3 regions of the Peribacillus sp. NPDC097197 genome follow, and region 1 is predicted to be linked to each of the others. Evidence: riboswitches for the same ligand, from Rfam matches in the RefSeq annotation. Region 1 holds a riboswitch; each other region holds the start of a gene.
The links. A riboswitch is a leader RNA that binds a small molecule or an ion and turns the genes downstream of it on or off. The one in region 1 is predicted to bind preQ1.
Positions count from the first base shown of each region.

Region 2: it holds a riboswitch for preQ1, as region 1 does, so the genes downstream of both, queC (7-cyano-7-deazaguanine synthase QueC) here and ACQKL6_RS15650 (QueT transporter family protein) in region 1, are expected to answer to the same signal.
Region 3: it holds a riboswitch for preQ1, as region 1 does, so the genes downstream of both, ACQKL6_RS05275 (VUT family protein) here and ACQKL6_RS15650 (QueT transporter family protein) in region 1, are expected to answer to the same signal.

Region 1 covers NZ_JBNNST010000012.1:51,937-62,458, reverse strand. Annotated here, with positions in the region: gene ACQKL6_RS15675 (sigma-54-dependent transcriptional regulator) at 1-1,288, shown strand, start outside; gene adhP (alcohol dehydrogenase AdhP) at 1,341-2,354, opposite strand; gene ACQKL6_RS15665 (DUF3892 domain-containing protein) at 2,629-2,925, shown strand; gene ACQKL6_RS15660 (hypothetical protein) at 3,084-3,896, opposite strand; gene ACQKL6_RS15655 (YbaK/EbsC family protein) at 3,998-4,507, opposite strand; PreQ1 riboswitch class I at 4,671-4,715, shown strand; gene ACQKL6_RS15650 (QueT transporter family protein) at 4,722-5,207, shown strand; gene ACQKL6_RS15645 (TVP38/TMEM64 family protein) at 5,320-5,979, shown strand; gene ACQKL6_RS15640 (ATP-binding protein) at 6,087-7,718, shown strand; gene ACQKL6_RS15635 (copper resistance protein CopC) at 8,044-9,672, shown strand; gene ACQKL6_RS15630 (YcnI family protein) at 9,693-10,355, shown strand; gene ACQKL6_RS15625 (S8 family peptidase) at 10,402-10,522, opposite strand, start outside.
Region 2 covers NZ_JBNNST010000003.1:134,550-145,071, reverse strand. Annotated here, with positions in the region: gene ACQKL6_RS05335 (C40 family peptidase) at 1-322, shown strand, start outside; gene ACQKL6_RS05330 (poly-gamma-glutamate hydrolase family protein) at 659-1,300, opposite strand; gene ACQKL6_RS05325 (CapE family protein) at 1,388-1,537, opposite strand; gene ACQKL6_RS05320 (gamma-glutamyltransferase family protein) at 1,600-3,180, opposite strand; gene ACQKL6_RS05315 (CapA family protein) at 3,292-4,548, opposite strand; gene pgsC (poly-gamma-glutamate biosynthesis protein PgsC) at 4,559-5,008, opposite strand; gene pgsB (poly-gamma-glutamate synthase PgsB) at 5,024-6,205, opposite strand; gene ACQKL6_RS05300 (hypothetical protein) at 6,964-7,164, opposite strand; gene ACQKL6_RS05295 (methyl-accepting chemotaxis protein) at 7,707-9,386, opposite strand; PreQ1 riboswitch class I at 9,572-9,614, shown strand; gene queC (7-cyano-7-deazaguanine synthase QueC) at 9,673-10,335, shown strand; gene queD (6-carboxytetrahydropterin synthase QueD) at 10,335-10,522, shown strand, end outside.
Region 3 covers NZ_JBNNST010000003.1:123,825-134,346, forward strand. Annotated here, with positions in the region: gene ACQKL6_RS05220 (PEP/pyruvate-binding domain-containing protein) at 1-908, opposite strand, end outside; gene ACQKL6_RS05225 (CPBP family intramembrane glutamic endopeptidase) at 1,160-1,858, opposite strand; gene ACQKL6_RS05230 (NADH:flavin oxidoreductase/NADH oxidase) at 1,998-3,026, opposite strand; gene ACQKL6_RS05235 (MarR family winged helix-turn-helix transcriptional regulator) at 3,215-3,655, shown strand; gene ACQKL6_RS05240 (aldo/keto reductase) at 3,702-4,544, opposite strand; gene ACQKL6_RS05245 (hypothetical protein) at 4,811-5,107, shown strand; gene ACQKL6_RS05250 (CAP domain-containing protein) at 5,148-6,287, shown strand; gene ACQKL6_RS05255 (anti-repressor SinI family protein) at 6,658-6,810, shown strand; gene ACQKL6_RS05260 (DUF421 domain-containing protein) at 6,915-7,616, shown strand; gene ACQKL6_RS05265 (alpha/beta hydrolase) at 7,683-8,423, opposite strand; gene ACQKL6_RS05270 (hypothetical protein) at 8,768-8,923, opposite strand; gene ACQKL6_RS05275 (VUT family protein) at 8,913-9,473, opposite strand; PreQ1 riboswitch class I at 9,526-9,568, opposite strand; gene queE (7-carboxy-7-deazaguanine synthase QueE) at 9,722-10,450, opposite strand; gene queD (6-carboxytetrahydropterin synthase QueD) at 10,443-10,522, opposite strand, start outside.

The DNA of each region.
Region 1 (10,522 bases):
TGCTGCGATGATTGATTTGAAGCTTCCCGATTGTGACGGCCTTTCCCTTTTACAACATCTCAAACAAAAACAACCTCGTTGCAAGGCACTCATCATGACTGGTTACAGCACAGTCAAGACCGCCGTCCGCGCAATGAAACTTGGCGCAAGTGATTATATGGAAAAACCCTTTGCCGATATTGAGATATTAGAAAAGCAGATTGAAAACCTCCTGAATGAAAACACGGATGTGAATCAGCATTTCTTTCAGAAACTGGCCAGGGACTCCGGTCTCATCGTCGGTGAAAGTGTCATAATGAAAGAACTGACAGAAATGGCGTTCAAAGTCGCTCAAAAATCGGTTAATGTCTTAATAGAAGGGGAAACGGGAACGGGTAAAGAGGTGCTCTCCCGCTTCATTCACTCAGCAAGCCCGCGTAACCACGAGCCCTTTATCGCGATTAATTGTGGAGCCATTTCAGAATCCCTGCTTGAAAGTGAATTATTCGGCCATGAAAAAGGCGCATTCACCGGTGCAACCCAACAACGAAAAGGCTTTTTTGAAATAGCCGGAAATGGAACCCTTTTCCTTGATGAAATTGCTGATGCCAGTCCAGCCATCCAAGTCAAGCTTCTGCGGGTCTTGGAAACTAGGGAATTTATGCGGGTCGGAAGCAGTGGGACATTACGGACCAACGCACGATTGGTAGCTGCCACTAATGAAAATCTTCAGCAAGCAGTAGAAAACAATAAATTTCGGGAGGATCTATTTTACCGCCTGAATGTTGTCACTCTTGAAATACCAGCATTACGTCATAGAAAAGAGGATATCCCTCTCCTTGTCGAGCATCTGGTCGAAAGGAATGGTCAGGCAGATGTATCCTTTTCACAAGAGGCTATCGAAAAATTACAGCTATACGACTGGCCCGGAAATATACGTGAGCTATCTAATACCGTGATGAGAACCTTAACCCTCGCAGATCATGGACAGGATATCACTGCGGACGATATCGTTCTCCCTACCCATCAGGTCATTTCACCCAAGAAACAAGCTACAATGGATCTTCACTCTCCTGAAAACCCTCTCGAAGAATGGCGGAAGAAACTTGTAGCCGATTTTAATGAAAAAGATGAGCTGACGCTTGAAAACATACTCTTGGAAATCAAACAGTTCGAATCTACCATCGAAAAAGAGCTCGTCCTGCAAACCCTTCAAAAAACGTATGGAAACCGGAATGAAGCCGCCAAGCGCCTACAGATTTCAATGAGGAAATTACGTTATATACTAAATGAAAAAAAACATACCTGACTCTTATATGAACAAGGGTGCCCCCATTAATAGGACACCCTTTCATTTTTTTCTATTCCATTGTTAAAACGATACGACCGTTAATTTCACCCTTTTCCATCATTTTAAACACATCATTGATTTCATCAAGCGGTCTTGTTTCAATATTCGTCCGTACTTTTCCATCTGCCGCAAATTGAAGAGATTCTTGTAAATCTTTTCTTGTACCAACGATTGAACCTCGCACAGTTACCCCATTTAATACCGTATCAAAAATAGGGATAGGAAGTTCATCATTCGGCAATCCGACCACGACGAGTGTTCCGCCTCTTTTGACTGAACTGTAAGCCTGTTCAAATGCTTTTTTCGTTACGGCAACAGAAATAGCTGCTTGTACGCCACCAACTTTATCCTTAATTGCTTGAACGGGATCATTCTTCAACCCATTCACTGTATAATCCGCTCCTAGTTCTTTTGCCAGCTCAAGCTTATCATCTTGAATATCGACGGCAATGACATTGAATCCCATCGCCTTCGCATATTGAAGCGCAACATGCCCAAGTCCGCCAATACCATAGATTGCGACCCAGTCCCCTGGTTTTGCTTCTGAAACCTTAAGCGCTTTATACGTCGTCACACCTGCACAGAAAATTGGGGAGACCTCGGCAAAATCTAGCCCTTCCGGAACCTTGACAACATATTTTGCCGGTGCCTTACAATATTCCGCATATCCTCCGTCCACCGAATATCCTGCATTGAGTTGATCCAAGCAGAGCGTTTCACGGCCCGTCAAACAGTATTCACAGTCTCCACATGCTGAATAAAGCCATGGAATCCCTACTCGGTCACCGACTTTCAATGTTGTGACGCCCTCTGCTACCTTCTCGATAATCCCTACTCCTTCATGTCCAGGAATAAGCGGGAGCTTTGGCTTCACCGGCCAGTCGCCATGTGCTGCATGTAAATCCGTGTGACATACGCCACATGCCTTAATTTTAACTAGAATCTCACCATACTCTAAATCCGGAATCGGTACATCCTTTATTTCAAGCTCTTGTTTAAATTCATTGACGACCGCTGCCTTCATTGTTTTAACATCCTTCAATGTTTTCGATTCCACCGTACTTGTCCCCTGATTTACATTCATGATTCTATTCCTCCCTTAGGTCCGTGTTTTTCTCACTTCCACTTATTTATAATGCAAGTGCCATGCCAAACAGAAAAGTCCAATCAAGTTAGGTTCAAACGTAAATCCTAGCCGAAAATTCGGCCCATTATGACAGAAATCCGGCTCAATGATGACGAAAACCAGTTCGTATATTGCTGGAAAAATGGTTCACCCTATAAAGAGGAGGTGTACAATGGACACATTTGAAGAAGCCTATGAATCCTACAAACAACAAGGAACGCCACAAGCAAACCAACAAGGTGGGAACGACAAAGAAGAAATTGTCGCCGTACGGAAGAATGAAGAGGATAATATCATCGCCATCAAGACAAATACCGGAAGGGAACTGGACTATCCCACCGCTCTTTCAGAAGCCAAGGCTGGTGCACTCGCAAACGTAGATGTCTTTCATAAATATGGTCGGGACATTTTGCGGAGTGAGCCTGATGGCATTAAAGAAAATAATCTGGATGAACTGCCTGAATTTTAAAGACCGAGAAAAGCTGCCTTCCATTCAGGCAGCTTTTTTCCGCAACAAAAAAAGAACCGCATACTAACAGGTTCTCCTAACGACTTCCTCAAGGTTTTCCGGGATATTGAAAATGGAGCAACCAGCACTCTCCCTTTTTCTCCAATCCTTCTATCTGTTTACCATTCATAATGATAGAACTCAGATATTTCCAGCAAGCGGCCACAGATTTCGACCACTTCTATGATTTCAATCCAAGACATATCCATCCCAAGTTCATTAGCATGCGAAATCTTATCCCGTAACTTCCTGATGGCATTGGCATCTTTCTTCCCCTTACTTTTGGATGGGATTTGAAAAAATGTTCTCAACTCTTTATCTTTATGAATAATGTCGAATTTATCGCTAATTTGTAGACATTCAATTAAATTAATCTCCTCATTTTTCTCCATTCTCCTTTCATATAATTCACTTGCCTTATGTAGACGATCCTCACTAATCATCGGATACCAGCTTTCACCCCCGAATCGATGCATGATAATATCACTAAGTCTCATTTCCAATAAAGTGATATAGCCAAAAATCAGCATCCTGATTGGTGGTTTTTGGAGGTCGGCATGCGTGATTAACTTTTTGATTGAATTATTCTCTAACACGAATACCCTCGTTTTCTTCTTAAAAATGCCTAACAATTGGATCAAGGGCGTTGAATCCGATACAAGTTCCCTTGGGGAAAAGAGCTTCATATAATCCGAAATGTTCCCTTCGCCAAGTTCATGTCTATCGATATAACCAACGATTTCCCCCTGGTCTTTCACGGCCAATGTATCAAAGTGTTTTTCCTCCATTACATTTTTGATATCAATGGCCGATTCATCTTTTCCACAAAACTCAAACTCTTGGGCTATGCTTCTGACCGTGATATTTTCCTCATATAGATTTTTAAGACTGTGATAACTACTATTGTTGTTTTTGTACTCTACATTGGACATCCATGACCCTCCATCATTAGCATTCTATCCTAATTCATTAGAACCTAATAACTCCCCACTATCAGAAATAAGTCCACATGAAGTGGACTTTATTCCTTCATTCAAATGATATGTTTCTGCATATCTTCATTCACTTCTTGTTCCCAGTCCTTGCAAACATCTACCCAGTCCTTTGCTTTTGAGAATTGAAATAAATCCCCGAGTGAAAGTTCAATGGCTGAGTTCGCGCTCCCGCAAGCCGGGAAAACTGTCTCAAACCGTTTCATCGAAACATCCAAGTAAACATCCAGTTCATTTGCCAATCCAAATGGGCAGACACCCCCGATTGCATGTCCGGTCTGTTCAAGAACTTCTTCTGGAGATAACATCCTTGCCTTGAACCCAAACATTTTCCGGAATTTCTTATTATCGACTTTCGCATCTCCAGCGGCCACGACCAAAATTGCTTGGTCTCCTTCTCCCCTAAATGACAACGTTTTGGCAATGCGCGCGGGTATAACCCCGATTGTCTCCGCAGCTTGGTTTACTGTGGCACTAGATGTTTTGAATTCCATCACATCATGTTCCCTGTTCCATTGTTTAAAGTGGGCCCTAACACTCTCGATTGACATTTACTTTCATCCCTTTCCTTTAACTCTTTTTATGAATCGTACCATTCTTCACTATAGTAAAGCAAAATCTCTTTCCTTTATTCTAAATATTCAATATTTCGCATAAAATCTTGAAATTGACGAAAGAGGCCAAAATACGATACTATTAAACTTCGGGCAAAAGCCTAACGTGGTTCGTAACCATCCCACGATAAAAAACTAGGGAGAGTAAAATATGAATATTCGTACGCTCGCGATAAATGGTCTATTGGCTGCCATCTATATCGCTGTCTCATTCGTGCTTCAGCCGATTATGTTTGGGGTGCTTCAATTCCGCATTCCCGAAATGTTGAATCATCTTATTGTATTTAATAAGAAATATATATCCGGCATAGTCGTCGGTGTGTTCATATCGAACCTTTTCTTTTCACAGTTAGGGGCATATGACTTGATTTTTGGGGTCGGGCAATCTCTGATAGCCTTATTGCTTGTCATCTTTTCTTCCCGTTTCATAACGGGCATTAAGGGTCGAATGGCCATGACCATCATCATATTCACGGTTACGATGTTCCTAATAGCCATAGAATTGAATCTAGTCTTAGGATTGCCATTCTTAATAAGTTGGGCAACAACAGCAGCCGGGGAATTCCTCGTCCTACTGATCGGGGCACCCATCATTTATATGATGAATAAAAGAATTCAATTTGGAAAGTTGCTTTGAACTCACTGTGCATAAAGTAAAAGAACATTCTATATCCAAAGAGCTGTCTGCTACATGCAGCGGCTCTTTTTTTCAACCATACTCAAAAAAATTGATAAATGGTGGTGACTTTTTGCAGAAAAAAATACTGATGTTACTCGTCCTTCTGATTGTAGTAACATTCATCGGGCTAAATTCAGAATTATTCACGATGATTTGGAATAGCGACTTGGAATCCGTGATAGCCATATTGACAGAAAATCTCCTTCTTACCTTTGTAGTGACGTTCGTTTTGATGATCATTCAGAACTCCTTTACTGTCATCCCCCTGATTTTACTTTTAACAATTAATGTAACGATCTTTGGCTTTGCATTCGGGTATCTATGGAGTTGGTTAACAAGCGTGGTCGCGTCAGGAACCATTTTCTATGCTGCCAGGCACTGGTTCCAGTCATTGATTTTAAGAAAGATGGGTACCGACTGGCAGGATTCCGTCAAGGATCATGGGTTTATGTATGTCTTTACCGGTAGAATTTTCCCTTTCATACCGACAAGTTTAATAAACCTTGCAGCTGGAGTTAGTTCCGTCACCTTCAAAGATTTCTTAATGGCAACAGCATTAGGCAATCTCATCTACTTCTTCTTTCTCTCTTTAATTCCATATGGACTTCTTTCCGTAGAGATGAATCAATATACATTGATTGTACTCGGTTTCCTGCTCTTAACCTTTTTCCTTATCTACAAGCGCTTCAAGAAAAAAAAGAACCTATCACTCTTTAAGAAAAACAGGTAACCTTGCTGCCTGTTTTTTTGTGTGGAATCGTATATTTTCAACCAATAGTTTGTTAAAATGTGTATGTATTTCAGCTTTGAAATGTCGGAGAATTCAGGGAGACCCATATGCCGAGACGTATCATATTAGTAATCTACATTCTTTCTGGAATGACCACATTACTTGTTTTCAATTACTATTTAATGAATTCCTTGAATACTAAAGAGGCGTTCCTTCAACTCCAGCGAGCAGAAGGGTTCATCTTTGTCCTATTAATCGGTTTGATTTTATTTCTCTACTTATCTAAAAGAGAAGAGTTCAAACAACTAAAAGAAGAAGAACAACTTCGAAGTACCCTTATTAACTCAATGGTAGACTTTGTGAATTTTAAGGATGGAGAAGGTAGATGGCTAGAATCGAATACGTTTGGACTTCAGTTATTCCAATTGGAGAATGTGGACTATAAAGGAAAAAAAGATAGCGAGCTTGCCGAGTACTCCCAATTCTACAGAGATTCATTGATTTACTGTGAAGATTCCGATCAAGAAACATGGGCAATGAAGAAGATTACGCGTTGTGAGGAGAATATTCCACTGCCAAACGGTCATTTTAAGACCTTCGATACCATCAAAGTCCCATTATTTCATGAAGATGGTTCACGAAAAGGGTTAGTAGTCATAGGTAGGGATATTTCAGAAAGAATTGCCGCGGAAAGTCAATTGCTTGCTAGTGAACAGCGTTATAAGTCTTTGTTTGATCACAACCCTTCCCCCATGTTAATGCTTGATTTGAAAGGAACCATCACAAACGTCAATCCAAGATTTGAAACCGTCACTGGATTCCGTAAAGGTGAAGTTCAAGGGGACCCTTTTATTGATTTGGATTTTTCCGCAGAAGCTAAAGAGCTCATCCAATCATCCTGTCAATATGTCGTGGAAAATCAGAAGGGGATTAAAAAAGGAAAAGATATAGCGCTTGTTACCAAATACGGGAATTCCATTTTACTTTCTTGTACTTTTGTTCCCATGTTAGTGGGCAAAGAATTAGCCGGTATCATTACGTATGCAAAAGACGTAACACAAATTCGTGAAACAGAAAGACGCTTACGAAAATCCGAGAAACTTTCGATCATCGGTGAACTTGCAGCAAGTGTTGCTCATGAAGTGCGCAACCCTTTAACGTCCTTAAAAGGGTTCGTTCAACTCCTGAAAAAAAACGACCAACCCCATGATCAATATTACACCATCATGCTTAGCGAATTAGACCGAATCAACTTAATCGTTAGCGAATTGCTTGTCCTAGCAAAGCCTCAGGAAATCATGTTCAGTCAAAATCAGATCGTAGAATTGATCGATGAAGTCAGAGCCTTGCTTCTTGTAGAAGCCGATTCTTCTTCCGCTCAAATTTCTATCGAGGTAAAAAACGATATACCGCTTATTTTATGCGAAGCAAACCAGCTGAAACAAGTATTCATCAACATGGTCAAAAATGCTCTGGAAGCAACAGCATCCCATATTTCGATAGAAATTGAGCATATTAACCATTCCATTTCCGTTACAATCAAGGATAATGGCTGTGGAATCGAGAAAGATCGCATGAAACATCTCGGGGAGCCCTTTTTTTCATCTAAAGAAAAAGGGACTGGGCTTGGACTGACCGTAAGTTGCCGAATTATCGAAGCGCACCAAGGAAAAGTACACTTTAGTAGCAAACTAAACCATGGTACCGAAGTTAAAATTGAATTGCCGATATATAAATAGGATAAGTACTTGTTTACTTGTCCTATTTTGTTGTGTTCGGGATATAAGTAAACGTCCCCATACACACGATTGAACCGGCCAAAATCACCTTCTCGCCTTTTTTATCTTTTTCAACGTACTCCCCCCTACATTTCCTGTAATATGGTAAGGTCAGAGTACCATGGTAAGCTTAATTATTTCTTAATGATGCATAATAGGAAATAGAATAATTAGCTTATAGATCAAGAAAATGTAGAGAGATTCTCTTCATTTTTTCACTGTTATTTCACATTTTCATTTTATACTAGTTCATAGAAGTACTAAGAAAGGTTGCTGGCACAACAAAATGAAGAATTACATATGGCTGTTCGTCAGTCTACTTGCCTTGTTTATCTTACCGGTAACGGCCTTTGGCCATGCATCCATTTTGAGCTCGAATCCTAGCCCAAATGAGAGCTTGGATACTATACCTGAAAAGATCAGCATTCAATTCAGTGAAACTATACAATCTTCCTTTCACTCACTTGCCATGTACAGCAAAGAGGGGAAGGAGATCCCACTTCAAGATATCCAAGTTTCAGGGAATACTCTTGAAGCTACATGGTCAAGCTCTTTCGATGAAGGGGTTTATATCATTAAATGGAGAGTGGTTTCTAGTGATGGTCACCCCATCAAAGGTACAATTCCCTTTCAATATGGGGAATCCAACATCCCATCCGATCAACTGATCGGCGAAGAACATGCAGGCTTTCCAAGTACAACACAAATAGTCCTGCAAAGCCTTCAATATCTTTGTTTTGCCGCTCTTACTGGTGCACTCTTTTTTTATTTATCATTGGTGAAACGCCCTACTCCTGATCAAATCAGCAATAGGGCCCGACGCTATATCTGGCTATCTTATACCGGACTGGCGATTTCCATTCTATTGAGTCTACCTTTAAAAGTTACGATTGACGCTGATGTAGGTTGGTGGCATGCTTTCAATGGCATCTACCTAAAAGAAGTATTACAGTCCACCCAATTCAGAAATATTTGGATGATAGAAATAGTGTTGCTAATTGCCTTACTTGTGGCAATTTTGGCTATATGGAGAAATTACTTCAACAAGGTTTCTCTCCTAACATCCTTTATCCTTATATCTGCCTTGATGGTTTGCAAGGCCTTTATCGGACATACCATGGATACAACTCATCAATACCTGGCTGTATCTATGGATTTTCTCCATGTAATGTCCATGGCATTATGGCTAGGCGGTTTATTGGCTATACTGATAATTCTTCCAAAGTCCTATAATCCGAAGCTGACTGATGTTGATAAAAAAACGTTTTATTGGTCAATCATACAGAAGTTTTCCTCATGGGCCGTTCTCTTTGTGATTGTCCTGATCGTCAGCGGACTTTACAGTAGTTTTCAACATGTCCCAACTCTTCATTCATTGCTAAATACGACATACGGACAATTATTACTCGGGAAAATCGGACTTATGTCCATCATGTTAGGGTTTGGGGCATTTCATTTACTCCGTGGGAAAAGAAAAACGAAGAAGCTGGGCCTCAGTACTGGAATAGAATTCAGCCTGGGAATCATCATTCTCCTTATTGCTGCTCTTTTAACAAATGTTCAGACAGCCAAGTCTTCTCCAGGTCCTGTAGAGAAAACGGAAATGACTGAAAATAATGATCAAGTAACTTTATCGGTGACCCCCAATGAAATCGGTGAGAACCTCATTCAAGTGGAATTAATAAATAATGAGGGCATCCCTTATACAGATATCGAACAGCTTACAGTGGTCATGGAGCCTTTAGATGAAGACACAGGGGAAGTAAAATTGCACCTTCAGGAAGAAGCAAAGGGTATATTCAAAACCAAGTCGCTTATAACCATGTCAGGAAAATGGAAAGTGAAGATTCATGGTTTAACGAAGGAACTCCACTCTATTGATGCGGATTTTGTAATAGTAGTAGGAAACTCATAATGAGAAGGGAAGAAATAAACATGAAAAATGGTACAAAGCTTATTATCGCTGCATTGGCATCTCTATTCCTCTTTGCTGGATCTGCAAATGCCCATGTTACGGTCAACCCAAGCTCTTCAGCACCTGAAGCTTGGGAAACCTATACACTGAAAGTTCCGGTTGAAAAAGAATCTTCTACCACAAAGGTTGCCTTAAAGGTTCCTGAAGGCATCACCTTTTCAAGTTACCAACCAGTCCCAGATTGGAAAGTGACAACGGAAAAGGATAAAAAAGGACATGTGAAAACAGTAACCTGGGAAGCGACTGGTGATGGCATTGCTGCAGGCCAGTTCCAACAATTCACGTTCGTTGCCCAAAATCCAAAGGATGAGGCCGATATCGCTTGGGATGCATTTCAATACTATGCCGATGGGGAGATTGTCGAATGGAGTGGAGAGGAAGGTTCTGACCTACCACACTCCATAACAGAAATTACGGCAGCTTCCAAGAGCAATGAAGATTCATCAGTCCATGAACATGCCGAAGAAGGTGATCACTCTCATTCCGATTCTGTAGACAAATCGAAGGAGTCCACAGACAAAGATGGGAATAACGATCAAACACTGATCATCATACTTGGCCTTTTATCTTTGATCATCTCGATTATTGCCCTTACGATAGCCGCACGTAAAAATAAGAAGTAATCATTTAAGAAGATGCCCCAAAATCACTTGGGGCATCTTTTACTTATTATTCTACAACCATGGTCTTGCTTGCCTCAATGGTTCTTCTCATTTCATTCTGTGCACTATGCGTGACCATCGATAAATTCAACATTCCATTTCCTTGTGCCTTCTTGCTTATCCCCAAA
Region 2 (10,522 bases), on a different contig from region 1:
TGGGGCTGATCCGCTAACGGGAATGGATTGCAGTGGATTCATTTACTGGGCCATGAAGGAGCAGGGGATTTCCATAAAACGTAGCTCTGCTGCTGACTACTATGAGTGGTTGCCGGCTATATCAGAACCAAAAGCGGGCGATTTAGTCTTCTTTAGGGATACAGGTACAAGACAAGGTGTAACCCATGTAGGGATCTATCTTGGGAATGGGCGTTTTATCCATACAACCGAGAAAGCCGGTGTCCATATATCTGACCTTTCTTCCGGGTATTTTGCCCAGAAGTTCGAAAGCTATGGCCAAGTACAACTTATCATGAATTAAATGCAAGAGACAGGATAGAGGGGGCTTGAAACTGGCCCTATCTATCTTCTTTTTTATATCCTCTTTTTCAATGAAGTTTTTCAGAGTTGAATGACCTTTATTATGAAAATGAGGCTTATGCGATAAATTTTTTTTTGTGTAGAAGTCACAGAATAATATTATGACTCAAAGGATGTGGGTATTTATCGAAAAAGAAGTAGTGGAGGGAGGGGACTTGAAACAATCTTTTAGACCCCCAAGAAGGCTCCTCTGAGGGTTGAAAGATTGTTTTAATCATAAGTGTGGAAGATGCAGGACAAGCTCCTGATAAGTGATCAAGCCATTCCAATCGCCGCACTAGAATTGCTTTTTATTCAGATTAAGCATGTAGTGAATGGTGGCTTTCTCCACAGCGGTAATAAATTGATTCAACACTTCGGTCTGGTTATGCCTGTTTGTCCTCTTAAGGTCACTGTCTAGGAAAAAATGTTTTCGTAAAGTCCTGGATATTTCCAATTGTACGCCAGCGCCGGTTTTGCAACGGTTGGTAATATTGTTTTCATTCATCCCCAACAGATGCTTCGGTGCTTCAGCTGTTTGAAATCCAGCTTCCTTTAAGGCTACTTGTATCACATGTTTATAGGTCTCGTTCCTGCCACCCATATAGATTAACGCTTCATTGGAATCGCGATAACCATGTATGGAGAGGATTGTTTTTGCGTTATTTGCCATCAGTATGGCGGTTGGCTCATCGAAGGAGGTGGAGGTGATGTGCAGTTTGCTGTTATCCCTTCGTTTATGTCCTTCAAATAGATACGTACTTGAATGGAGTCTTTCTCCAAGGGCAAAGGCTACTTCACTAGTTCCCGGTTCTATATTGCCGCCATGGATCGCAAAAATCGCTATTTCTGGATTACGATGAAAAGCCGTAATGCTATAATCGGTGTTTTCTTTTTCATTCTGCTGCAGTTCCGCAAAACTTGAGTATCCATTCTCCATCCTATATGCCTCCTCGTCCTGCAATCTCCTTGTATTGTATAACCATTGAAAAACAGGTTGAACCCTCATGAGGTTCAACCTGTTTTTTTACTCTTGGATATTTGTATACTGTTCTATTTTCTTTTGTTCATCGGGAGTCAGTGTTTCAGACCGTTTGAACGTATTCATTGTTACAAGCAGGACTGCTATCAGAACAACAGGGATAACCCAGCTTACTACTTTTTTTAATATCTTCATTTTCTCGTCCCCTTATAGATCTATAAAAATTTAGATGTTTTCAAGATGTATAGGCGTTTTCTTTATTGCTGTGCTTGCCAACTGCCATTTCTCCGAGGATCGGCTGCACCTGATAACCGACCGTTCTTTTCATTTCTAACGAGTACCTGTACGCCACCATAGAACACAGGGGCGACTTTTTGTACGACATTGTAACCGGCTCTTTCTAATGCAGAGGTTGTTTCAGGCGAAGGCCGGTATTCTGTATAGATGGTATTACCATCAAATACGAATCGATTGCGGTCTATGATATTCTGGAACGTATCCTCACCTTCTGTATATGAATACAGGACCTGCATGAGCACTTGCGGTATCCTATCACCACCGGGCGAACCGATTCCGATTGTCTTTTCCCCTTGTTTTTTAAGAATGGTAGGAGCGGTAAAGGTCCTTGAGCGTTTATGCTCATCGATTTTATTCAGGCCAGAACGGAAGTTTTTCAATTGGTCATTCAAGAAAAAGCCGTTCGTATAGGCACCGGAACCAAAAAAGTTACTGAGTGTATTGGTCGTAGAAACGACTGTGCCATACTTATCCATGACGACGAAATGCGTCGTGCTTTCATGTTCTTCAGACTGGAACTCTACATTTGACCAATCACCTTTATTTATCTCTTTTTTCAGGTTGTCCAAATGAAGGGGAGATACTAATTGTTCAGCTTTGTCTGCGCTGATTCCGTCCCCGGTATAGTTAATTCGATCTTTATAGGAGGCGTTGGTAATGGCTCCCAGTAACTCCATATAATCTGCCTTATTTGAAGCATTGCTTAAGTCGACTTCTTCAGCGAGATTTAACATTTCAAGGACGGTTATCCCTGAAAAGGGAGGGGGAGCGGTCCAAACATCATATCCGGCGAACTTGCCTTGGACGGGCTCCCGTTCTTTTACTTCATAATGCTTTAAGTCCATTAAGTCTACATCTGTTCTTTTTTTGATATTCCGTGCGATGTTCCCTTTATAAAACCCATCGGGCCCTTTTTGCTGAATCAGTTTCAATGTGTCAGCAAGATCTTCTTGTTCTAAAATCTTTCCTGGTTCAATCGAATCGTCATCAGGATAAAACAAGAGAGTTTTCTCTGAATAAATTCTTGCTTTGGCTGCCTTTAGGCGGGAGGCCAACATTTTATCGACTTCAAATCCTTCTTCAGCCAGGTCGATGGCCGGCTGAAGAAGGTCTTCCATCGGAATGGTTCCGTATTTATCATGGACAGCTTGCATCCCGGCTACAAAACCCGGGACACCGGTATTATGTCTCAAATTTGAACGTTCAGGAGCCGTTTCACGATAATCAATAAAATTAGGTTTCTCAGATTCGGATACAATCAGCATTCCGCCGCCGCCGCCAATTCCAGATCCAAAGGGTTCAGTTACACCCAATGCATAAGAAACGGCAATCGACGCATCGGCCGCTGTTCCACCTTTATCTAAAATATTCATCCCCACTTCTACGGCGATAGGGTTGGAAGAGCTAACTCCATATGATTTATCATTTAAAGATTCATTGGTATCATGCGTGTCAGAAAGAGGGTCAGTTTTTGAACATCCTGCTATAAAAATGAGCAAACAAAGGGAAAGGAGTACTTTCCGTGTGAAAGGATAAAACACTGATTGATCGCCTCTTTTCGGTGTGATCTTCTAAGATGTATGTCTTCTAGCATACCTGCTAGTAGACTCTTATTCACGTATTATCTAGTTGTATGATGGTGCTTCATGTTTCTATTCTTCAGTAGTTGTCTCTTCTTGGGTTACTTTCTTTTCTTTAGCAGCTTTCTTTTCTTGGGCTGCTTTTTCCTCTTGTTCACGCTGTTCTTTATGGTCTATTACACGTTTATGATCCAATTTAATCTCTATCTTATTATCTTTTTTAGACCATTGCACGTTATCACTTGTTTCTTTCGTCAACCAACGGAAAACTCGCGATATATCACTAGAAGATGTAGCGGGTCTTGGTGTAGCTTCCTTGATTTGCAAGGGAACCACATCAACGGTTGCTTGTCCGTCATCAGTTAAATGGTATTGTACCATCGCAGAATCTTTTGTACGTGTCCAGCCTTGGTCAAATACAAAGTTACCTAAGCTGTAGAAGATAAGTCCATCTTTATATACATCGAATGATTGGACGACGTGGGGGTGATGGCCGATGATGATATCTGCACCAGCATCGATCACCGCTTTCGCTAATTCTGTTTGACGACCTGTCGCAGAAGTTGCATATTCTTGGCCCCAGTGCATATTGACGACAACTAAGTCTGCATTTCCTTTTTTCGCATCCTTGGCGTCACCGATCATTTCAAATAATAAGTCAGGATTGGAATTCAATAATCCGGCTTGATTATTTTTGGCTACCGCATTTTTACCATATACATCGGTAAAGCCCAGAGTAGCGATACGTACGCCTTTAACATCCTGGTAATTGATGTTTTCTTTCGCTTCTGTAATATTCCGACCTACACCAACATAATCCATTTTGGCATTCTCGAATTCATCGATTGTGTCGAGCAATCCCTGTTCTTCAAAGTCCATCATATGGTTATTCGCAAGAGTCATGACAGAAAATCCAGCATTTTTAACAGCTTCCACGCCATCTGCATACGAATTTAGACGAATGGCTGTATCAGCTTCTTCATATTTCGATACATCTTTTGCTAGAGCAGGATGTTCATAGTTTCCACTTACATAATCCGAAGCATTGAAATAGGGCTTCATGTAACGGAAGAGGTAATCAAAACCATGGCTGTCTGTCACTTCCTCAACATAACGGCCCATCATGATATCTCCGACCATTGACATTGTAAGGGTATCGTTTGGTTTGGATGCAACAACCTCCACGTCTTTCGTGCGTCCCAACCAAGATGTTACGACTAAGACGATGATCAATATCGGTAGAACGATTGCAGTGTATTTGAGATTCTTTTTCTTCGTCCGCTTTGTAAAGATAAGTGTTTTTTCTTTTGCGTTTAAAGTACGTTTCATTTTATCCACCTCAGAATAGGTAATACACGTTCATTAGACCGAAAGTTACTCCGGATAATAAAAGCGTGCTGCCGAGTGTTAATGGCATTCCTTGTCTTTGAATGGCATTAGCGATCAAGCCAGGGACGATTATACCAATACCACGGAATTCATAGATTTCAAAAGGCATGACGGGGTAGACGAAATCCAAAACGAGTTTTAGACAAATCCCCGTTATCATCATTGCGGCAAACTTTCTTCTTCCATATAAGATTACCCATCTTGAAAGTCCGTGAGCGACAATGAAATACGTTAAGATACTTACTATAATAATAACCAGCATGACTTGCCATTGATCAAAAACTAATGCCAAATAACCTGGCACGATAAGTCCGGCGGGCACAACACCCGTTTTTTCTGAAAAAATAAGGCTCAGTGTTACCCCTAGTACTAGGGCTACGTATAAATCCGATCCAAACATTAAGGTTCCTCCTACTTAACTCGCTTTTTGCTTCGTTTTAGTTTTCATGATTGCGTCAATTAAGGGTTCTGCTGCTCCGTGAATGTTACCGACCCCATAAACGATTCGGTTTTTCATGACTGGGCGCAGTTTGGCAACGATTTCTTCCGTTGACCATTCTTCTAAATCCCAATACTCTACTGTATCCAATTTTCCTTGCTCAAATGCTTTCGTTATTGGTGAAGTAGTTTCACCGATGGCAATGACGATTTCGGACTTTATGTAAGGCAATACATCTCTTGCAAATTGCTCTGTACGGTCCACACGGTCAGGACGGCAGTTCATGATTACGATAGGAGCTTCCGTGCTGTATCCGAAGGTACTTACCCTGTCCCAAATATTCAATGTAGATGACGCATCATTGGCGGCAAATCCATTAACGAAGAAAGTCGGTTGCCTAGCATCTCCAAATTTAGTGATACGCATGGCCCCTGGGTCTGGATGTGCATTTAACATGCCACGGAATGCCGTTTTCTCATCGATGCCCAATGCTTCTGCAACAGCCAAGGCAAGGGAGGCGTTATCAGGGAATACCATATAGTCGAATTCACGTAGAAATTCTTCTGAGATCCTTGAGTTATCGGCTACGATTACCTTCGTATTACGTTGTTTGGCAATTTCTTTGTAATATTCTAAATGTTCGCCCTCGATGGTTATTAAATGCCCATTGTAGGGTATGGTTGCAGTGAATGCTTCTGCAACTTGATCCAATGTTGGTCCCATGACATCCATGTGATCTTCAAGAACGTTTACGATAACCCCAATGTTGGCCTGGATCATTTTATTTTGGAAGATTAGTTGATAGTCAGGCTGCACGGCCATGCACTCACAAACTAATGCTTCAGTTCCTAAGTCAGCTACTTCTTTAACTACGCGACGTTGTTCCCCGATATTCGGTCCTTCTGGACGACGTATGATCGGTTTTTCTTTGTCCGTAAACCAATAAATCATTCTTGCGGAAGTTCCGGTTGTTTTTCCTATTGTCTTGTACTCCGCTTCCTTGATCACACCTGTAATCAGACGTGTTACAGTGGATTTCCCTCGGATCCCATTTACGTTGACACGTACGGGAATGGAGTCGAGACGCTTTTGATGGCGTTTTTGTTCGACTATGCCATAGCCAAGCAAAAATAATGCACAAATAAATATCGGTGCCATTTTTTAACCTCTCTTTTTTTATATATTTGATTTACTGAATACACACTACATGATTTTAAACTTATTAAGCAAGGGTCGTTTTTCTATAGCAAGATAGCTTATTTTGATAATTTCCAAATTAAACTATAAATGAGTGTAATAGTAACTAATGGCTATAATATTCATGTAAGGACAAATACTCTATGGATTCCCCATTTCATGATGATTCTATTATGAGATGGAGAATAAAAAATAATGTTTATAGGATAATGAATTCTTTTTATAAGGATAAAAACCCAATTCCTAGTATCTACTGTAGGAGTTTAATGTAGATGATCCTTCCTGTTTTATAATTGTTTATACCTATTTGTGCGTTTATTTTCTAATCTACTAGTTTGTTTTTTCTTTATTCCTGTATTTTGATTCTAATGACTCATTTAGTGCTACTTTTTTGGGATTGGATAAAGATGAGTAAAATCACCCCCCATATTTTTTGGGTTTTTTTAATATGAATACCCGAGGGGCTATGAGGTGACATCAATAAATTGTCAAAATCCTTCTCTTAAAAGTTTTTGGAAACGAGGGTTTTTAAAAAAAGACTAGTTTCTTCTATTAATATAGTGTTAATAGTAGAACTAAAAAAAACCCAGAATAAATTCTGAGTTTTTGGAGTATTTTTACATTCGTTTATAATAAGGGATCAAATGAAATGTTATTTATAGATGAGAGTATTTTTTGTAAATTGATAGTCTCGAATCAATTTTAAGATGATGCTATCTTTAGCTAGATTTTATTCTATTTAAAAGCTCAGGATGTGAGTCCTTTTTACCGCCATCTATAACATAAAGCATAGGGGCTAATCTTCTGTTTCCTTTATCGGCAGAATTCATCTTCAAGTAATTTTCGTATTCGTTGCGAAAGAATTCGTCTTGGGCTTTCCCTTCGTTTAACTTTGCTATGAATTTGAAAAATCGTTTCATATGAATTCCTCCTTGTTTGGTTAAAAAGTATTAGGTTAATAGTAACATACTTTAGGTGGAAATTAACCACTTATTATAAAATAGGAAATAAAAAATAGTAAAGGTGATTATATAGACTTAGTTCTCTGGATTTGGAATACGATATTGATGTAAGACCATCTCGTCTGTTTAGAGAGTCTCCTGTTGATCGGGTTTCAAATGAGAGTAATTAAGAGTTGGTTCAAATGCTTTTTAAAAGTGTGCTGACACTTCTAGAGAGGAAGTAGTTATTCTACTATTTACTGATGTAAATATTACTGGAGTAATATTAATTATACATTGAATATTCAGAAAATAATAGTGTAAGTTGAATTATTTCTCTCTGTATAAGATTCATGGTGAATTTTTTATTATAGTTTGTTTTGTGTTGTTATTAGTTTATTCCCTGTATTCACTATATTGAAACAATTTTAATGAAGAGGATATATTTGTTATTAACTTCATAGGAATAGCTAAATGCAAGGAAAAGCTTCCCACAAGGTAGGTGTGGGAAGCGGCTTTCATCATAATTGAAATCTTTTAACCTGATCTGTTAACTGTTCAGCCGATGATGCAAGTTCACTGGCGTGATTGGTGATTTCATCCATTGAAGAGCTGGATTGCTGTGCTGAGGCGGACACTTGTTCAATGCCTGCTGCTGACTCTTCGGAAACGGCTGCAATGTCTTCGACAGCCTGGTTGATTTTTATGCTATTGGTAGAGATATAGTGTAAGTCATTGGTTATGTGTTGTAATTTTGTGCTCATGGCTCCCACTGAATGATTGATGGTTTCAAAGGTTTGGCCGGTAATGGTAATTTGTTGGGTGCCTTCATCTACTTGTGTATATCCATCTTCCAAGGAGTGAACGACGGTTTTTGAACCTGTTTGAATGGCTGCAACAATTCCAGTAATGTCACCCACAGAATCTGTAACTTGTTCCGCGAGTTTCCGAACTTCTTCGGCGACGACGGCAAATCCTTTTCCATGTTCGCCGGCGCGTGCCGCCTCGATGGCTGCGTTTAAGGCGAGTAAGTTAGTTTGATTGGAAATGTCCTGTATGACCTGAACGAGCTTTGAAATTTCCTGGGATTGCGAATCAAGGCCTTTTACCTCATCTACTGCCTGTTTCACAATCCTATCAATCGTTTGCATTTGTTGTACGGATTTGTGCATCATGGTTGTTCCTTCTTTTGTTAAGGACAGGATCTCGGTGGAGGTTTGGGAAATTTCTTCTCCTTCACTGTGTGCCTTTTGGATCTTTCCTGAGAATTCTTCCACCATACGGACGATTTCTGTTGCTTGGTTGGCTTGTGACTCAGAGCCTTCTGACAGCTCGTACATAGTGGTTGCAATTTGACTGCTTCCTTGTTGCACTTCATTTGCCGATTGGGTCAGCTCTTCGCTTTTGCTTGTAACGGATTCGGATACATTCAGCATGTTTTCGATGATATTGCGAAGGTTTCTCTGCATCTCGTTTGTAGAAAACGTCAATTCCCCGAGTTCATCGTTTGATGTCTGCTTAAGTGGTGCATGGTTCAGTTCACCTTTTTCCACTAGCTTCATCCTGTCTCGGATCCTAAGGATCGGTTTGGTAATGAGGTTGGCTGTCACAAGGGCAAGGCCAATCCCTGCTATGACTGTAATAATGGATAAAATGATACTCGTCGTTTTAACGGATTTTCCACTGCTGATGACGGTCTCTCCGGAAGCGACGATCAGTTTTTCACGCTCGGAAGCGAGCTCTTTGAAGCCATCCATTATTTCCGTGCTTATGGGCGCTACTTCATTCAGCAATATTTCTTTCGCCTGTTTTTCATCTCCTTGCTCATACTGGGTAAAGACGCGTTCTTCAATCATGGTTCTCCAATCAATGCTTGTTTCAATGATTTCTTTCGTTCTCTCAGAGTCGGATAAGGCTAATAGCTCTTCTTGTAGGTGTTTGCTTTCTTCGGTATAAGCTAGGAAATCCTCTTTATATTGTTCATCTCCAAATAGGATATACCCTCTAACAAATGCCATTCTTTGCGAAAGGTTATAGAGTAATTGTTCATCTTTAATAAGAAGAGGCAATTCATGGTCGATGATATCTCTAGAATGTTTAAGAGACTTATTGCTGCTGTAAATACTATAGGCTCCTAATATGATGCATAAAGATATGACTAGCATAAATGCTAACAATACCTTTGTTTTAATCTTTTTCAAGTGTACGGCCCCTTTTTCGGTAGATTAGTTTACCTTCTGTTTATCGGAAATGGGGACCGATATTTAAAGAGGAAAGGAGAAATTGAGCTGAAAAGACAGGGAATCTCTTTGTTTTTATGGAATATATTGATATGATTCCATATATTGCGTTATGATTATAGAGAAAAGATTATAAGCCGCTTTAGGCGGAAGAGGTTCTAGCTACCCTCTCAAAAAAACTAAGGAAAAGCAGCACTCTATTCTTAGGGTGCTGCTTTTTTCCGTAAAAAAGGAGTTTTTCATAATGTTGAAGAAAGAAAAGGCAGTAGTGGTGTTTAGTGGGGGACAAGACAGTACGACGTGTTTATTCTGGGCCATGAAGCATTTTTCGGAAGTGGAGGCAGTGACGTTTGATTATAATCAGCGTCATAGCTTGGAAATTGATTGTGCGCGGAATATTGCAAAGGAACTGGACATCCCGCATCATGTTCTGGATATGTCGTTGTTGAACCAGTTGGCGCCGAATGCGTTGACGAGAAGTGACATTGCTGTGGCGGATGGGGAAGAAGGGGAGTTACCGTCTACATTCGTACCGGGAAGGAATTTACTGTTCTTGTCATTCGCAGGAGTGCTTGCAAGCCAAATTGGGGCGAAGCATATTGTAACCGGTGTTTGTGAGACGGACTTTAGCGGATATCCAGACTGCCGGGATGTGTTCATTAAATCGTTGAATGTCACTTTGAATCTCTCAATGGATCAGTCTTTTGTTATAGATACGCCGCTTATGTGGCTGAATAAAGAAGAAACATGGGAAATGGCAGATCAACTGGGTGCCTTTGATTTCGTTCGTGAAAAGACGCTGACTTGTTATAACGGAATCATAGCCGATGGCTGTGGGGAGTGTCCGGCATGCAAGCTTCGAAAAAGGGGTCTGGATGACTATGTGATTAGACGGCAGGTGAAACTATAATGTATGGGTTCAAGATTGTCGATAAGCTTCAAAAAATACAACAGGACATTCATCGTAATCAATTGAACTATCATCAAAGACGGGTGCTCGTGAGCAAGGAATTCACGTTTGATGCAGCCCATCATCTTCATGATTATGAAGGGAAATGCAAGAATCTGCATGGCCATACGTATAAGGTCATTTTTGG
Region 3 (10,522 bases), on a different contig from region 1:
GCTTCTGGCACGGATTCCTTTTTCTTCACTTCAGTCGTAATCGGCCTTGCTTGTAAAAGGTAGACTTGTTGGTCATGAATGCCAAACTCCAAATCTACAGGATGGTTATAATAGTTTTCCACTTTCAAGGTCATTTCTATTAATGTATGAATCAACTTATCTGATAAGCAATAGGCATTCCGTTCAGTCCGGTCCGTCGCCACTTCCATTGTTCCAGAGGAGTCGGAAATGATTTTCATTTCTTTACTGCCCTTGGCTCTTTCTATTTTCGTACCATCTCGACTGACCAAATAGGTATCCGGTGTGACCAAGCCCGATACCACGGCCTCACCCAATCCATAACTGGCATTGATCAAGATACACTCCGGGTTATATGTAACAGGATCTTGACTGAAAATCACCCCTGAAATATCTGAATAGATTTGACCTTGAACGACAATCCCCATTGAAATGCTATCTGACCCTTCAAAAATATTCTCGGTATATTGCTGTACCCTGTTCTCAAAGCAAGATGCCCAGCATGATTTTACTTTACCTAAGAAATCCTCTTCCGTTTTTACATTCAAATAGGTTTCATATTGACCCGCAAAGGAGGCCCCTTCCAAATCTTCCGCACCAGAAGAAGAACGAACGGCCACGGCAGGATAACGTTTCCTCAATTCCTGGAAAGCGGTCAATACATCCCTTACTAAATCATCCGGGATGACCGCCTCCATAACCTCCGTTTGGATGGATTCGCTCTTTATATCTAATTGATTCTTTTCGAGGAAGTGTGAAAAGGCCACACTTGTGATGACGAAACCATCAGGTACAGGCATGCCCAATTTCGACATTTTGATTAGATTTAGCGCTTTTCCACCTACCATTTCATTACACTCGGTTGTATGATTGAATCTAGCTGTAAACATCTACGCTTATCCCCTTTCATTCATAACCCATAAATAACGACACAAACAAAACCAATGAACAGGCAGGAAAACCCATACATTGGCTTCGAATCCATTTTTAACAATAAAGTAAAATGCTTTACATTTCACATGAAAACTTGCCAAATCACAACAATTGGTAAAATGTAATCAAAATAAAAAAAAGGGACTTCCATTGAAAGTCTCTTTATTTTTCCAACCACTTGTGAGCACAGCACTTCTTTTACCACTTCTCAACCAAAGGCGGTAAGGATCAGGGCAATGGCATTGAATGTACCGTGGATGATCATGCCGGGAACGACTGATTTGGTTTTTTCATAAGTCCAAGCAAAGAGGAGGCCGGATATAAAAGTGACCGGCAAGACATTATAGTTTGGGATATGAACGATCATGAAGATGAAGGAACTGAGAAATAATCCAGCCTTCAAGCCGTATTTACTCCTTAGCCACCTATAAAGAAAACCCCGATATAAGATTTCTTCGTAAATAGGTGAAATGATTGCCGCCGACACGAAACCGAGAACGAAATGGATGGGTGTCACATGGGCCTGAACACTTTCCGTTTTGCTATTTTCATAGCCTATCCCCACTATATCCATCACGATGAGAATCAGGATGCTGACCACAATCAATACAAATGACCAGCCGATGATATTCTTCCAATAGCTTCTCTGAAACTTACGTAACCCCACTTCATTCCATCTTAGGCTTTTCGGCTGTAAAACAAGTAAATAGACGGCCATCATAAAGGTGATTGACATGATGAAACCGACCAATGTTCCGGAATATAAATCGTCTTGAAATAATTCCAATAAGAAATTCGCTAATAAAAACTCGATAAAAAATGGTACCAGGACTAAAACAAGTACAAGGATGGAAACAAGTTCCCTCCACGACCATGCTCTACTTTCGAAATATGTATGCAAGACCATTCCCCCTCTAAACGTTATCTTCAGTTTAAAAGGTTACGTAACGTTACCTGCAAGCACTTATTTTTACAAAAATGACCCAATGCTGGTGCCATACAAAAAAATGACCGCAAGCAAATGCTGCGGCCACCGGTCCATACTTTTAATGTTTGAATGCTAGTTGATATTGCTTTGGAAGTTCAATCTGTTTATTCAGCGTTTTAGAAGCCTCTAATGTCCAGTAAGGATGACGGAGCATCCCTCTTCCCACTGCCACCAAGTCGGCTTCTTCGTTGCCAATGATCGAGTTGGCAAGAATCGGGTCTTCCAATCGGCCTACAGCAATTACTGGGACGTCCAGCGCTTTTTTGATTTCTCTCGCTAATGGCGTTTGATAATTGGCATGCGTGCCCGGTCTTCCATCAGCGCCAATCGGTCCTTCTCCACCGGAGCTGACATGGAACATATCCACTCCCGCTTCTTTAAAGACTTTCGAAAACTTGATGCTCTCTTCGATTCCATATCCTCCATCCACATACTCTTTAGCAGAGATGCGCATGATCAAAGGCATATCGGCAGGCATTTCACTTTTCGCCGCTTTAATGACTTCCACTCCGAACTTGGTCAGGTCTTTCCCGTATTCGTCTTCCCGCTTATTCGTAAGTGGAGAGGTGAATTGGTGAATTAAATAGCCGTGTGCACCATGCAACTCAATGACGTCGAATCCAGCTTGTACCGCTCTTCTGACAGATAGACGGAACTTCTCGACCATTCCCTTCACTTCTTCTGTTTCCAAGGCTCTTGGCGTTTTATACGTTTCATCAAAGGCAATCGCCGATGGGGCAACAGGTGTCTCTGCATCTTCGGCTTTGCGTCCTGCATGGGCGATTTGGATGCCGATTTTTGCTCCATATTGATGCACTTCATCGACAATCTTAGTGAAAGCCCCAACTTGATCGTCAGACCATAGACCAAGGTCGCGATTGGAAATCCGGCCATCCGGTTCCACATCGGTCATTTCCACGATGATCAAACCTGTGCCGCCAATCGCTCTGCTTACATAATGATGTTGGTGCCAGCTTGTCGGTACGCCATCTTCAGCCATGACTGAATACTGACACATAGGTGGCATGACGACTCTATTTTTAAGATCGAGATTTTTTATAGAATAAGGGGAAAATAAATCTTTCATAGTATCTAACTCCTTCTCAAAGTATTATAATGCATGCACATGCATTTATATCATGCACAAAAAGTAGTGTCAACTAATTCAAATCGACCGATGCTCAAATCGGCTATTGTCATTGATCCATCCTATTGGTACATTTAATTTAACGAATGGTACATGTAAAATAGGTAAACAGAGGGAGGCAAAAAGATATGTCCCATGAACAATCCCTTATAAATACTTGGTTATCCTTTACACATATACATGCCGAGCTCTCCAATGACCTTGATAGAGCCTTGCAGGAAAAGCACCAAATGCCCTTGAATGAGTTTTACGTTTTATTGTACTTATCTCAGGCACCCGAAAAAAAATTGAGGCTTTTGGAATTACAGCGGCTTGTCGGGTTAAGCCAAAGTGCCATGTCCAGGCTTTCCGTCAGGATGGAAAACAAAAGTTGCGGGGTAATAAAACGGCTCGGATATGAAGATGACCGACGTGGCGTATGTGCCCTCATCACGGATAAGGGTGAGCAACGCCTTCGCGAAATGTTGGAAACGGTTAACGAAACGCTTAACACATCATTATCCAACAGTGACATGGGTACAGCCCTTGCTTTTTTCATGAATGGTCAATCATCGAGTAAGGACGATTGAATGAAAAAAAGAGATAGACTGCAAGCTCGTCTATCTCTGCCTTTCCTTAAAAATCGAAGTTGTCAGGATCTGGTCCGACTCGATGATTCTGATTCATTTCATTCATTCGCGCCATATCTTCTTCCGTTAGTTCAAAATCAAATACCGAGGAGTTCTCCACGATTCGATGCTCTTTTGTCGACTTTGGAATCGTCACGATTCCATTTTGTAAATCCCAACGTAAGATGACCTGGGCCACGGATTTTCCATACTTGGATGCAATCTCTTGAAGGTCCTTATTATCTAATAATTCACCTTGCATTAATGGAGACCAAGCTTCCAATTGAATGCCTTCTTGTCGGCAAAATTCCAGCAATTCCCTTTGAGTTAAGCGCGGATGACATTCAACTTGATTGACCATTGGCTTCACTTCTGCCTCATTCAATAAATCCTTCAGATGGTGGATTTGGAAATTACTTACCCCGATCGCTTTTACCTTTCCTTCTTTATAAAGAGTCTCCATTGCTCTCCAAGCCTCTTTATATTTCCCTTCGACTGGCCAATGAATCAAGTAAAGATCAAGATAATCCAAACCTAGCTTCTTTAAGCTAGTCTCGTAAGCAGCGATTGTCGATTCGTAGCCTAGTTCGGAATTCCAAACTTTTGAGGTGACAAACAAGTCCTCCCTTGTAATGCCCGCTACCTCTAGACCTTCGCGGATTCCTTGCCCTACTCCCTCTTCATTCGCATAAATGGCTGCAGTATCAATGCTACGATACCCGTGTTTAATGGCTACTTTGACTGCATTCACCAACTCTGGACCTTCCTCCACTTTAAATACACCTAAACCGAACCAAGGCATTTCGACGCCATTATGTAATGTTGTTGTTGCTTGTAAACTATTGACCATAATCAGAAACCTCCAATTTTTATTATCCACTATAAGAAATGTCTACTGCTTTTAAGGCATCATCCACCCCACCATCCATTATGATATATTTTAGTAGTAAAATACAGTAATGTACTTTAAAGGATAAGACGTATGATGATTTACAGTGCTTGAAAGAAAGTGTTGAGCGAGAAACTGAAGATTGACAAAGGAAGGAACCCTTATGTCCCATGTAGAAAACTATATACAGCGGGGGAACATTAGGAAATGATTAATAGGAGGAAAACATGAGAGTACTATTTGAGTTAATCCGGATTCTTTTATTATTCGGTATTGTCGGGGCATTGTGTTCCGTTCTGTTAGAGAATGTGTATCAGAGTTTCGGAATAGATTATAATCAGTATAGCTACTTCGGTTCTGTGGCCATACTTATATTATTGTTTGTTTTATATAGAAACAAGTTGCAATTCAGTGGGTGGTACAAAGGAAAAAAAGAAAAGCTGCCAAAAAGGGTTACCCAGGTCCTTTTCTTATTCTCCATCGTATTGTTATCTTTACCTCCCCTATTACAGTTTATGAGCTAATCATTGGGAACGTAATTATATGTGAGTTGGGGTGAACGATGTGCGGAGTGTGATTAATCTATTGATTCTCTTTCTTCTTCTCGCCGGATTTTGGTATGGGTATGGAAAAGACATTCAGGAGTCGGGATTAAAGGCGGGAATCGGATCTTTCGCTACGGATGTTCGCTCCCTCTTAACCAAACCTGAAGTATCAAATGCCATTGAAAAACTGAATACCGGAGTCAACCAGTTGATCGGCAAATTGACGGATACAGTCGATCAAGCAAGAGATGAGGAACAAACCGAAACGAAAAAGGTGGATAAACCTGACTTGAAGGCCCCTGCTGAATCCTCCTTTTCGGTCCGTAATATCGAGCTTGGCGACACAAAGGAATCCGTCGAAAAGCAGGCAGGTGAGGCCAAACGCCATTCCCTGAACGAATATGGAGTAGAGTGGTTTGCCTATCATGAAAATTATCAAAATTTCTTCATGGTGGCCTACGACAGCAAGAATAGAGTCGTCGGTCTCTATACAAACCAGGATTTGATTTCATCCAAGCAAGGAATCAAACGAAGTACACCCAAAGAAACGGTGACGGAAAAATTAGGGAAACCGATAACAAAACTGCTTAAAGGAAATGTATATTACCAGATTCAAAGCAATGGCGAATATGATACGTTCAAGATGGATAACAGCTTCGTCACGATTTTTTATGATAAACACGAGGATAATACAGTCACATCGATCCAAATCATCAGTGCAGGTCTTGAACAGCAAAAAAGCACCTATTTTGCCCCCTCCAGCCCGGAGCTTAAAAAGGGCTTTGAATATCAATTATTCGACTTGACCAATGCCTCAAGGGTCAATCATGATCTTTCCGTCCTGTCATGGGATAAGCAAGTGAAATTGACAGCCCAAGATCACAGTAAAGACATGGCCGTCAACCAATACTTTAACCATACTAATCTTGATGGGGAATCTCCCTTCGATCGGATGGAAAGTGACAAAATCACTTTCCGCATGGCCGGGGAGAACCTTGCCGCTGGTCAGAACAGCAGTATCTTCGCCCACGAAGGCTTAATGAATTCCATCGGTCACAGGGAAAATAAATTACAAAAAGACTTTTCTTCACTGGGAGTGGGCGTCGCCTTTGAGGAAGATGAAAAGCCCTATTACACAGAAAACTATTTAAAAAGATAAGCCACTTTACATGCCGTAATCAGGAAAAGCCTGATCGGCTTTTTTTATTTTCTTTAATATTCTGTTAATTCTGTATTTTAACTTGACTCCTACTTTATCACTGTAAGATAATACATAAGAGTAATAACATGGAAAATAATCAGGATAGCAGCCACATCACTACATAAGAAAATGAGTAATCACACTCACGAATAAAGACCCCATTTTCGAAAAGCCTATGAATAGGGCGCCCTGACAAAAACCATCCGGAAAGTCACATAGAAGAAATTAAAAATACGAACAGCACCAAAACCCAAGAAGTCATTTTACTCTCTAACTAGCGCTGTTCTGAGTGAATAAAAAATCCAAGAGGTAGATTGGGAGGGTGATCATGGAATCCGGGAACAGATTGAAACAGGAGCAACTCGACAAAATATGGCTGGCACTTATATTGGAAGCCAAAAGAATTGGCCTAACGATAGAACAGGTCAAGAAATTCATCGAGAAGAACTCAAGTGACGAGCCTGCCCAAAAAATTCGTTAAAAAAGTGGACTTCCAGGAGTCCACTTTTTTTTCATTTTTACATCTAAATCATTCAAACGCTCATACTAATTCTTAGATAACAAAAACCAAGGACGTGAGCTTAGATGGATTTTTTCTACAGCCAAGAAACACTTACTACCCTTCAGTGGATTTTGAGAGCCATCATATCATTCTTTTTTTTACTCTTTGCGGTTAAATTGATGGGGCGCCGGGCCATTTCTCAGTTAAGGTTGATTGATTTTTTAATGGCATTGATCATTGGAAATATTCTTGCCCACCCATTATCTGATGAACAGTTAGGCTTAAAGGGACCGATGATCACGTCTGTCGTACTAGTTATTTTATATATAATCAGTGTATTTGTGAGTCTTCATTGGGGCAGACTCCGGAATTTTTTTGAAAGCCCTCCTTTGCCTCTTATAGAAAACGGACAAGTCATCCATAAAAACTTAGTCAAAGCACGAATTTCTATCGATATTATTTTATCCGAATTAAGAAAGGCAAAAATTGAAGAAATTCAAAAAGTTGCTTTGGCATTTTGGGAACCTGATGGGACTATTTCGTTCTTCTTACTTCCCCAATACCAATCAGTGACCCCTGGTGATATAAAGTTGACCACAAAGCCATTTTCTTTTCCTATAACCATTATTAAGGAGGGAAAGATTGATTTTCACGAATTAAACCGAGTGGGTAAGGATGAAGGATGGCTGAAAAGGAAAGTAACCATGTACAATGCGGACATAGCCGATATTTTATTGGCAACTATCGATACTAACGGGAACGTGAAAGTGTTCTTATACAGCTGAATTTCATCAGACAGAAGATTTTAATTTAAGAAAAGGCCACCAAATTTAACTGGCGGCCTTCCCACTTTACCAAATCAAGTTATTTAAAAAACGATGCACATCTTCATAAACTTGCTCCCGCTCTTTCCCCAATGTGATGATATGCCCTGATTGCTCATACCATATCAATTGCCTATGTTGCGTATCGACATCATTGAAGATCATGGGTGCACTTTCCGTATAGTCGGAATCGTCCAACCGGCCCTGTTGAACAAGAGTCGGTGCCGTAATCAAATCTAAATTTTCACTAGTATCTTCTATGATATGCAAAACGTCTTTCAACGAGTGCATAGGCTCTTTTTCTAACCGTTTAATTTCTGCATCGATTTGGTCTGGGTCTTTGCCTTCGAATTTTTTGTAGGCCCTGGCATAACTGATCATACGATTATGTAATCGACTCACGTCTCTCCCTTTCATCGGGGCACACATCGAAACGACACCTTTCACAGGGAATTCCGTTCCCACTTTTAAAGAGAAGACCCCACCGAGGGAAATCCCGACCACGGCGATATCCTCGTACCCTTCTTCTTTAAGGAAACGGTACCCATCCACTACGTTTTTCCACCATTCCTTTGGACCTGTATGGATGAGCTCCTCAGCTGGCAATCCATGACCTTTATATAGAGGTGCGTGGCAGGTATAGCCGCGGTCATTGAGATAACGACCCAACTTCTTCATATCTGCTGTGCTTCCAGTAAATCCGTGAAGTAAGAGAACTGCTCTCTCTCCACCTTTGTATGTGAATGACTCAGGTGCAATGACTTTCATACTATCTGCTCCTTTTCCTCAAGTTGTATATATTGAAATTTCTGATAAAATCATTAACTATTTAAAGTAACCCTCTTTACCCCGATTATAGTACCTATGCCTTACTTAGGACAAGTGATGCGGTCCGAAGGACATTTTACTATGACTGGTTTTATTTAGCAATCTGAATTTTCCTTTTTTAGTTTAGCAATGATGTACCTTATATTTCGAGGTACATCATGTTAATAAAAAGGTACGTAATCATACCGTACCTTTTCCCTTCTTATTATCGATAACCTTGTTTGACTACGCAGGATAGGAATCTAATTTCCTATAAGAAAAACCCGTTTAACAACGGGTTTTGTTTACTCGCATTCTCTCGATTCTAGCTTATCAAGCTTATGCTTTCTGTAGTTGGCACAAGAAAGCTTCAAGCATTCTCCCTGGACTTGCGGTCCATATTTCTCGCGAAAAGCCTCCAAGCAATAGCACTTATCTTCTTCTTTAGTATCATCCACCAAGCGCATTCCCTCCATTATTGATCCGCTTTTCAAGCCTTACATGGATTTTCCCCAATAGAATGGCCCCCATTGACTGAATGACCGTTTTGACAATAATCTGACCAACAATCGCGGCAGGTACAGAGGACCACGGCAAGATGTTCGCCCCCAGTGGACTAAGCCCTATCACCACAAATATTGCGGAATCGAAAAATCCTCCAACTACCCCTGAGTAAAATACCCTCCAACTTAATGGTAGCTTCAATCGAGTATATATTTCCGTATCTGCCGTTTCCGCCACCACGAATGAAAGGGCGGAAGCAAATACGATTAATAATGTATCGCCTAACAAGAATGATACACTGGCTGATAAAAGTAATGCCAGGATAATGCACAGATAAGTCCTTGCCCTGCCAAATTTATTTTGAACTAAATCACGGAAGATGAAGGTCCCTCCGATCAACAATGTCCCCATCGGGATGATGAACATACCAAATTGCAATGGCATAAAAGCGGCTGTGACCACATTCGCGGTCACAATGGACAATAAATACAATAGAACTCTTAACATTTCTTACAATCTCCTTTTATAGGAAAAAACAGCACCCTAAGAAAGAGTGCTGTTCTCCTTAGTTTTTTTGAGAGGGTAGCTAGAACCTCTTCCGCCTCAAGCGGATTATCTTTTTTCCTTTTTCATCTTATCTTGGATACGGGAGTAAATCAAGGATAAAAGTACCCCCTCGCGTATCTAAAAGTAAAGAACATATAATAGAAGAGAAACGGCATTTAATAGAAAGTATGACCTCCCCATCCTTTTCCTTACACGCCCCGTTTATTTCCCCAGATATACGTGTGCAGCTGGGGGAGCACCTTCACATCATTCAGTTCGTCATCGGCAATCACCCGATTAATTAACTGTTCATATTTTCCCAACAGTTCACTGACCAGCTGCCGATCGTCCGTCGTCACGCTGTCATCATTGCCTACCTGCAGGTAATAAGGAATGCCTGGATAGCGGGCATGTACATTCTTCGCATATTGATAATCAGCTTCATCAAATACGACAATCTTCAAAGAGATTTGATTTTCATCCCTTCTATTGGAAAGCTTAGATAGGATATCATCAAGCACTTCAAAATCGGTCTTCATCCTTGAACTTGGCGGTTTTGGTGATATCGTCAGTTCATCAATATCGAGAAACCAATCCTGCCACCGGCTACCTTGTGTCTCCACGCCAATTCTGATGTTCTTCTCTTTTAAAAGGGTGATTAACTCAGCCATATTCTTCAAGAGGCCGGGATTGCCCCCGGATATCGTCACGAAGGAGAAACCCTTGCCTCCCTTGAGTTTTAGCTCCTCCCATATTTCTTCAGCTGTCATGTGGACGATATCTTCCTTTCCTGTCCCATCCCAAGTGAAGGCGGAATCACACCAAGCACATGAATAGTCGCACCCAGCTGTCCGGACGAACATCGTCTTTTGCCCGATGACCATGCCTTCCCCTTGAATGGTCGGCCCGAAGATTTCCATGACGGGCAGCTTACTCACAGTCCATCCACTCCCGTCTTGCTTCAGCATAACTCGTCGGCGTTTCATAAAGACGGACAAATTCAACCCTAG